2 regions of the Bacillus spongicola genome follow, and region 2 is predicted to be linked to the other one. Evidence: a T-box and tRNA genes for the amino acid it is inferred to sense, from the RefSeq annotation. Region 2 holds a T-box; the other holds one or more tRNA genes.
The links. A T-box is a leader RNA that pairs with one kind of tRNA and senses whether it is charged. The one in region 2 lies ahead of ileS (isoleucine--tRNA ligase), so its partner is inferred to be a tRNA-Ile.

Region 1 (4,410 bases), on a different contig from region 2:
TTTTCTTCTCATAAAAAGCCAATGCTCATCGTCCCATTTAAATTCACTCTCTCCACAGATTATCCCAGCAGTGTTCGGTCGTTTTTCCGCAAAGAATGAAAATGGATCCGTTTTTAACAACGTTTTTCCATCGTTTGTGAGAATTTGATACTTATAAACATGTCCTTTAAGAGAAGAGGGATAACTTACAAACCATATCCCACTTTCAGTAATTTTTTTCATTTTTAATTCATCAGCTTTCCATGAATTAAAACTACCTACTACTGACACTGTTTCAGCATTTGGTGCCCAAACACAGAACGTGGTTGATAATGCATCTCCTGTCTTTAAAACGTGAGCCCCAAAGGTTAGATATGCTTCAAATAATTGCCCTTCATGAAATAAATGAATATCATAAGGACTTGGATAAATAGTTGTCATTAGCTTCACCTACGCATTTCTTGGTCTACTTATTGGTATTCTTCTAGAAAAGCTATTCTCCTTCAATAATCACTCTCGAACTTTCGACAAAAAGCCACATCGATTTTTATGAAAACGGTTCACTTTTTTTATTAAGCGCTTCCAACAGTGTTGTTTGACGAAATCAGTAGAAAAATGTAAAAAAAGATTAGAAGTATTTGTTGATACAATAAAAGAATTTAGAATTTAATGGGTCTCTGGAAGGAAGTTATTGTTCGGAGTTATATAATTTTCTAAATATTCAATTTTATTATAGCCTATAAAAAGGAACATTTCCAATAATAGGGTTAACTCAATTTTGACAGTTAACAAGTTTCTAGTATATTTTTGCAATAGCTTCAGGGCTTTCAATTGCTTAAATATAAGCTCTATTATTAAGTAGGATTGATAATCAATCAAATTCTATAGATATTTTTTCAAGTGCTTGTTTTCACTAAGAATGTTGCGATTCAACTCAGCCTATAGACGGGTGAATAGCTTAATTTCAGTTCATTTTTTCATCTATTTTAAGGCTCTTTTCGTATACATTGTGACTATTTCATCATATTTTTTATTAAATCTTCCATTTCTATGTTGATTTCCATCAAAAATAGACAAAATGATGCCCGAAATTAGGCTATATCATAGATGATCAACTGATTCGAAAAGCCACAATTTTTGCTAAAACAGCCATTTTTAAAGAATATTAACAACAAATTGAAAGATTGCATCTAAAATTAGATTCAATAGCAACAATGTATACGAAAGCCCCATGTCCTTCACAGACAATGCAATAGATGAAAATGGAGTCTAGCGGTTTAGTCTTAATCCATTCAGTCAACGATGATTTGGTATGTACTAAGATGATCTTCGTACCTCAAGCTGGCCACCATTTCCGACGGTTAGAATGATGCCACAGCGGTGCATCTAGCGGAAATATGTATTGTTATGACTGTGTTCACTTTCAATATATACTTTATGAAAGTGCAGGCAAAAAACAAGAAACCTACAAAAAAAGAATTCTGTTTGCTTTTTTAAAAAGTGGATTAGCCATTTTAGGGAGGGTTCTTTTTCGCGCTATAATCAGCATCAAAACCCACTTTCGTATCAAAGAGTAAAAAAAGACATTCCAACAGCTTGGAATGTCTGAAACTTTATTGCAATTTTTTAAACGTCGAAAAAGATTAGATTAAATTTGTACTCTAGTTTGAATCAACAACCTAGACTTTCCCTCCCATTAATGATTTTTCATTCATCTTCATGTATAGATAGACACCCTTTATGATGTTTTTAAAGTTTATTCTTTTCGTTATGTTGGCTCCCTTTGTTGCTGCATCGTCCTCTGATTCTCTAATCGGAAATTTTCTAGCCATTCGAGCAAAATAGTAAATAAAGTAAGTTTTCCCCATCATAATCTTTGCAATGATTGAAATAGTAAATCGTTCGTCTTCTTCAGCATCGAAAGCTCAAGGGTATTCTCTATCATAGTTTACAGGCTGTTCAACAGTAATTTACATTCACTAGAATCTACAAAACACTTTTCAAGCGCATCACTAAAATGACCTACAACTTATACCCAGCCTTTTATATAAATTCGAAAATCCTTCTCAAATTTGTAGCAATAACCAACTGAGCGAGCAATTCTCTAGAAATTGATGGATCACTAAGAAGAAACTATAGAACAGAGAAGTTTCCCACATCCTGAGGCACACATTCTAGGAAAGCAACTGTAACCGTCTAATAGTCGGTACTAGTAATATTATGGACAAAAAAAAGACATCTATTGAGATGTCTTTTATGACCCGTACGGGAATCGAACCCGTGATACCGCCGTGAAAGGGCGGTGTCTTAACCGCTTGACCAACGGGCCTAAATTAAAACTGGCGGAGAAGGAGGGATTTGAACCCTCGCGCCGCTTGCGCGACCTACACCCTTAGCAGGGGCGCCTCTTCAGCCACTTGAGTACTTCCCCAGTATGGCTCCGCAGGCAAGACTCGAACTTGCGACCGATCGGTTAACAGCCGATAGCTCTACCACTGAGCTACTGCGGAATAATATGGTGGGCCTAAGTGGACTCGAACCACCGACCTCACGCTTATCAGGCGTGCGCTCTAACCAGCTGAGCTATAGGCCCATTGGAGCGGGTGATGAGAATCGAACTCACATCATCAGCTTGGAAGGCTGAGGTTTTACCACTAAACTACACCCGCTTAATGAATTTTATGGGGCGACTGATGGGAATCGAACCCACGAATGCCTGAACCACAATCAGGTGCGTTAACCACTTCGCCACAATCGCCAAAATAAAATGGTGGCTCGGGACGGAATCGAACCGCCGACACATGGATTTTCAGTCCATTGCTCTACCAACTGAGCTACCGAGCCATATAAATGGCGGTCCGGACGGGACTCGAACCCGCGACCTCCTGCGTGACAGGCAGGCATTCTAACCAACTGAACTACCGGACCAAAGTTTTTTCGCAAAGCGAAAATAACTATCATTAAACTCACAAAACGAAAATAGCAATCATTAATTTGTTTTGGCAATATAATGTATTGCGGGGGCAGGATTTGAACCTGCGACCTTCGGGTTATGAGCCCGACGAGCTACCGAACTGCTCCACCCCGCGTCGATAAAAGTGTTATTAAAAATGGAGGAGGAAGAGGGATTCGAACCCCCGCGCGGTATAACCCGCCTGTCGGTTTTCAAGACCGATCCCTTCAGCCGAACTTGGGTATTCCTCCGTATATATGGTGGACCTTGTAGGACTCGAACCTACGACCGGACGGTTATGAGCCGTCTGCTCTAACCAGCTGAGCTAAAGGTCCAAGTATCTTATAAAGGATCCATTATGGTAGCGGCGGAGGGGATCGAACCCCCGACCTCACGGGTATGAACCGTACGCTCTAGCCAGCTGAGCTACACCGCCATAATATAAAAACAATAAAATGTATTTAGTGAATAAAATTCACTAGTAGATTTCCGCTTCGCATGTTAGGTAAGATATTTTGCTTTGCATGTTAGGTAAGATATTTTGCTTTGCAAAAATCTTTGGTGGAGCCTAGCGGGATCGAACCGCTGACCTCCTGCGTGCAAGGCAGGCGCTCTCCCAGCTGAGCTAAGGCCCCAATATACGGATGGAAATGGTCGGGAAGACAGGATTCGAACCTGCGACCCCTTGGTCCCAAACCAAGTGCTCTACCAAGCTGAGCTACTTCCCGTAATATGGCGCGCCCGAGAGGAGTCGAACCCCTAACCTTTTGATCCGTAGTCAAACGCTCTATCCAATTGAGCTACGGGCGCATTTTAAAAATGGTGCCGAGGACCGGAATCGAACCGGTACGGTAGTCACCTACCGCAGGATTTTAAGTCCTGTGCGTCTGCCAGTTCCGCCACCCCGGCACAAAGTATTTCTGGAGCGGAAGACGGGATTTGAACCCGCGACCCCCACCTTGGCAAGGTGGTGTTCTACCACTGAACTACTTCCGCGCAATTAAATGATGCGGGTGAAGGGAGTCGAACCCCCACGCCTTGCGGCGCTAGATCCTAAGTCTAGTGCGTCTGCCAATTCCGCCACACCCGCATAGTATAATGTTTAATTTTTAACTTGGCAATCCAATCAAACCTATAAGGTAAGATCTCTTGCTATGCAAAAATTAAGTTCTCTAAAGATTTATGGTAAGATCTTTTGCTACGTAAAAATCTATGGTGAGCCATGAAGGATTCGAACCTTCGACCCTCTGATTAAAAGTCAGATGCTCTACCAACTGAGCTAATGGCTCTCGATAATAAATAATTATAAAGTGGTGCCGGCAAGAGGACTTGAACCCCCAACCTACTGATTACAAGTCAGTTGCTCTACCAGTTGAGCTACACCGGCATCTTAAGTTGAGTTAATAGTTTATCTGAATTAAGTACATTTTTATTTACTTTGCAAATACTTAAACCTTTTCAGATTTTTATGGAAAGAT
Region 2 (4,410 bases):
TGGGTGGGTATTTAATCCTAATTACCATCAAAGAGGATATGCTACTGAAGCTGCTAAAGCCATTTTAGATTTTGGTTTCAAGAAAATGAATTTACATAGAATAATTGCTACATGTCAACCTGAAAATATTCCGTCGTATCGAGTGATGGAGAATGCTGGAATGAGAAGAGAAGGCTATTTTAAGAAATGTATTCCAAATGGGAATGAATGGTGGGACGAGTATTATTACTCTATTTTAGAATAAGAGTGTGGATAGATTAATCAAACCAATATTTATTCCGTTAAATGTGTAGGTTTCGTTGTATTTCTTGGACAATTTTTAATGCGAAAGCCATATCAAAGGGAGTGATTTATCTTGAACTAGTTTAAATAACAATAATATATACGAATAGAGTTATAATCATTTAGAACCACTTAAATAGGGGGGATTTACATTATGAAACGAGTGATGTCAAAATGTTCTTCTCTCTAATAAGCAGTAGGAGAATGTATTGATGGTGTGTTTTCTGTAAGTGAAGCATTTTTTTGATTGCTTTTTTCGAAAAGTATGTTGCTTTTCGTTTTAGTTGATTATCTATTAACATTTGTAGACTAGTTAAAAAGAAACAGCATTTGCGGGAGAAAATCTTCAAGAAATATGGGGGACATGCTCATGAAAAAAGTGTTAGTTTTTATTACAGATGGCTTTGCCGATTGGGAAGCAAGTTATGTGTCGGCAGAGATAAATAAATCAGGAACGGGATATCAAGTTCAGACAATCGCTATTGACAAGCATCCAAAAATTTCAATGGGTGGATTGACGGTTCTTCCGAATTATAGTTTAAAAGAATTTCCCTATGATTTAACATTCGCAATGCTGATTATTCCAGGTGGAACTGGATGGAGGGAAGAAAAAAATCATCAGGCTAAGGAGCTTGTGGATTATTGTTTTGAAAAAGACATCCCGGTTGCAGCAATTTGTGATGCAACCACCTTTTTAGGAAATCAAGGATATCTTGACCATTATAAACATACAGGTAATTCGTTGCCATATTTAAAAGAAGGGGCACCTAATTATTTAGGGGATGAAAATTATTTAAATGTACAATCCATTTGTGATGACTGTCTAATCACAGCTAATGGAAGTGGAGCACTAGAATTTTCAAGAGATATTTTACGTAAATTGGATGTTTTAGAAGGCTCAGAACTAAATGAATGGTACGATTTATTTAAAAAAGGGTTCGTTAAAAGTTAGGTTTAGAGATATTTTGGTGAGCTTGAATGAAAAACAGTCTAGCAAATATTTGTCAATACTGTTGTAAAATAACTTGGATGTATAGGGGTTTACTAGAGAGAGATTTAGGGACTCATTTTTAAGTGTATCTGGAATTCTAGCCTTTAAAAAAGAAAATCATTTTCTATCATTTTTTTATGATTCCTTTTTTTTACATTGGTTTCGTACAAAAGCCCCCCGAATCCTACACTTTAGCAGAATATAAAGGGCTGAGATAAGAAGCGTTCTTTGCGAAAGGCTCTTTTCGCCTACTTTGTTGCTGTAACATACAAAAAAGGATGGAAACACTCTTTTCTTTCCTCATTTCGGGTTAACAATGATCCGAAAAGATGCCCGAAGTCATTCTTCATCACGAATTGAGGTCTAATTCGAAAAGCCACAAACTTTGAGAAAACAGCCTTGAGAAAATAGCTTATACAATAGAATGAAATTATCATTTTTGATTTGAAATAATTATTTTTAAATTTTTCAAATTATACTTTGACATTTAGATTAGTTTCATTGTATCATATTGGGAATTAACTATTTATTTTATTCAATGACGAGAAGAGTAAGCTATAATCCGTGTCTATAGAGAGTCGCTGATAGCTGAAAATGCGACGTCACATTAAAGCTGAAAATCATCTCCGAGAAGTTTTCCTGAGAAAGGTTTTATGTAGGGGGAACCGGTAGACGGCCGTTATCCGTTTTGATAGCCAAGCGCCGTGAGAAAGAGCACGGAATATGGGTGGTACCGCGGATTCAATCCGTCCCTGTTTTTATACAGGGACGGATTTTTTATTTGTAAATAAAGGGATAAGAGGTGATTTTAATGAAGAAAGTCAATACGAAAGAAGCCGCTTTAGATCGTGAAAATAGAATCAAAAAGTTTTGGAAGTCTGAAAATATATTCAACCGTTCCATCGAAAATCGGAACGGAGCAGAAACATTTGTATTTTATGAGGGACCTCCAACGGCAAATGGATTGCCCCACGCAGGTCATGTGCTAGGTCGAGTCATTAAGGATTTTGTTGCACGCTATAAGACGATGAATGGTTATCAAGTGTTACGAAAGGGTGGCTGGGATACGCACGGATTACCTGTTGAGCTTGAAGTTGAAAAACAACTTGGTATTTCAGGGAAGCAAGAAATTGAAGAATATGGGGTTGAAAAGTTCATTGAGGAATGTAAAATCAGCGTATTTAACTATGAAAAACAGTGGAGAGAATTTACGGAATCCATCGGTTATTGGCTAGACATGGAGGACCCTTATGTAACACTTGAAAATCGCTATATCGAAAGTGTCTGGTATATATTAAGTAATCTTCATAATCGGGGATTATTGTATAAAGGTCACCGTGTTACGCCCTATTGCCCAAGCTGTCAAACGACTTTGAGCTCCCATGAAGTAGCTCAAGGTTATAAGGATGTTAAAGATCTTTCAGCAACTGCAAAATTCAAATTAGTGGATAAAGAAAATGAGTATTTCTTAGGGTGGACAACAACACCTTGGACTTTACCTGCAAATGTAACGCTAGCTGTAAATCCTGATCTCACTTATATTAGAGCTAAAAAGGGTGAGGATGTCTATATTGTTTCGGAGGCGTTAGCAGAAAAGAACCTTGGAGAAGACTTTGAAGTGATTTCTTCTCATAAAGGAAGTGATTTTAAAGGAATTGCATATCAAGCACCCTTTCCATTCATTAAACCAGATAGAGGTCACTTTGTTGTAGAGGCGGATTTCGTAAACGCAGAAAGTGGAACGGGAATCGTACACATCGCTCCAGCCTATGGAGAAGATGATTATGATTTAGTCAAACATCATAATCTATCGTTCTTTAATGTTGTGGATAGTCAGGGGCGTTACACAGTGGATGTACCTCTTCTTGCAGGTCGTTTTGTGAAAGACTGTGATGTGGATATAGTAAAATATTTAGCGAATGAAGGACTTCTATTTCAAAAAGAAAAGTATGAACACAGCTATCCCTATTGTTGGCGTTGTGATTCTCCGCTCCTTTACTATGCGATTGAAAGTTGGTTTATCAAGACGACTGAATTAAAAGATCAATTTCTCAAAAATAATCAGGAAGTAGAGTGGTACCCTTCTCATATTAAAGAGGGCCGATTTGGAAACTTTTTAGAAAATATGGTCGACTGGAATATAGGTCGAAGTCGGTACTGGGGGACACCATTGCCTGTGTGGATTTGTGATTCTTGTGAACATCAATACGCCCCGAAAAGTCAGGCGGATCTGAAAGAAAAAGCGATTGGTGATATTGGAGATGTCGAGCTTCATAAACCGTACGTTGATCGCGTTTATTTAAGCTGTGAAAAGTGTGAAGGAACAATGAAGCGTGTTCCGGAAGTGATTGACGTTTGGTTTGATAGTGGGTCAATGCCGTTTGCCCAGCATCATTATCCATTTGAAAATAAAGATCAATTTGAAAAACAATTCCCTGCAGATGTCATCTGTGAAGGAGTTGACCAAACACGAGGCTGGTTTTATAGCTTGCTGGCTGTTTCGACGCTTTTTACAGGCAAGGTCCCCTACAAGCGTGTCTTGTCAACAGGACATATCTTGGATGAAGAAGGCCGTAAAATGTCCAAAAGCAAAGGGAACGCGTTGAACCCCATGGATCTTGTTGAAAAATTCGGCGCCGATGCTTTCCGCTGGGCGTTACTTGCTGACAGTGCCCCTTGGAATAATAAGCGATTTTCTGAACGTGTTGTGATAGAAGCAAAATCGAAAATAATCGATACGCTTGTAAATACACATGGTTTTTATACTCTCTATGCAAACATAGACGGATATCGATTCGATAAAGATGTAGTTGGCGAGAAAACGCTGCTTGATCAATGGGTACTAGCGCGATTAAATAGTGTAACAGCTATCGTTAGCGAAGCATTGGACGATTATGACTTTACCAAAGCTGCGAAAGCGCTAGAAAAATATGTTGATGAAATCAGTAACTGGTACATTCGTCGTTCTCGAGATCGTTTTTGGAAAGAAGGCATGTCAGAAACTAAAAAAGCAGCTTATCATACCCTACATGAAGTGCTTGTGAGGTTAAGTCAGCTCTTAGCACCTTTTATCCCATTTCTTGCTGAAGATATCCATTATAATTTAACAGGTGAAAGTGTCCACCTTGCTCATTTTC

Region 1: it has a tRNA-Ile gene. The T-box ahead of ileS (isoleucine--tRNA ligase) is inferred to sense a tRNA for this amino acid. The anticodon was not compared.

The regions. Positions count from the first base shown of each region.
Region 1 is NZ_JAYKTS010000049.1:350-4,759, reverse strand. Features, by position in the region: gene glgB (1,4-alpha-glucan branching protein GlgB) at 1-420, opposite strand, end outside; tRNA gene U8D43_RS19915 (tRNA-Glu) at 2,237-2,308, opposite strand; tRNA gene U8D43_RS19910 (tRNA-Ser) at 2,320-2,410, opposite strand; tRNA gene U8D43_RS19905 (tRNA-Asn) at 2,415-2,489, opposite strand; tRNA gene U8D43_RS19900 (tRNA-Ile) at 2,496-2,572, opposite strand; tRNA gene U8D43_RS19895 (tRNA-Gly) at 2,575-2,648, opposite strand; tRNA gene U8D43_RS19890 (tRNA-His) at 2,662-2,737, opposite strand; tRNA gene U8D43_RS19885 (tRNA-Phe) at 2,748-2,823, opposite strand; tRNA gene U8D43_RS19880 (tRNA-Asp) at 2,831-2,907, opposite strand; tRNA gene U8D43_RS19875 (tRNA-Met) at 2,995-3,068, opposite strand; tRNA gene U8D43_RS19870 (tRNA-Ser) at 3,091-3,183, opposite strand; tRNA gene U8D43_RS19865 (tRNA-Ile) at 3,191-3,267, opposite strand; tRNA gene U8D43_RS19860 (tRNA-Met) at 3,292-3,368, opposite strand; tRNA gene U8D43_RS19855 (tRNA-Ala) at 3,492-3,567, opposite strand; tRNA gene U8D43_RS19850 (tRNA-Pro) at 3,584-3,660, opposite strand; tRNA gene U8D43_RS19845 (tRNA-Arg) at 3,666-3,742, opposite strand; tRNA gene U8D43_RS19840 (tRNA-Leu) at 3,753-3,841, opposite strand; tRNA gene U8D43_RS19835 (tRNA-Gly) at 3,854-3,928, opposite strand; tRNA gene U8D43_RS19830 (tRNA-Leu) at 3,941-4,022, opposite strand; tRNA gene U8D43_RS19825 (tRNA-Lys) at 4,146-4,221, opposite strand; tRNA gene U8D43_RS19820 (tRNA-Thr) at 4,244-4,319, opposite strand.
Region 2 is NZ_JAYKTS010000020.1:68,801-73,210, forward strand. Features, by position in the region: gene U8D43_RS13920 (GNAT family N-acetyltransferase) at 1-244, shown strand, start outside; gene U8D43_RS13925 (type 1 glutamine amidotransferase family protein) at 653-1,234, shown strand; T-box leader at 1,803-2,030, shown strand; gene ileS (isoleucine--tRNA ligase) at 2,085-4,410, shown strand, end outside.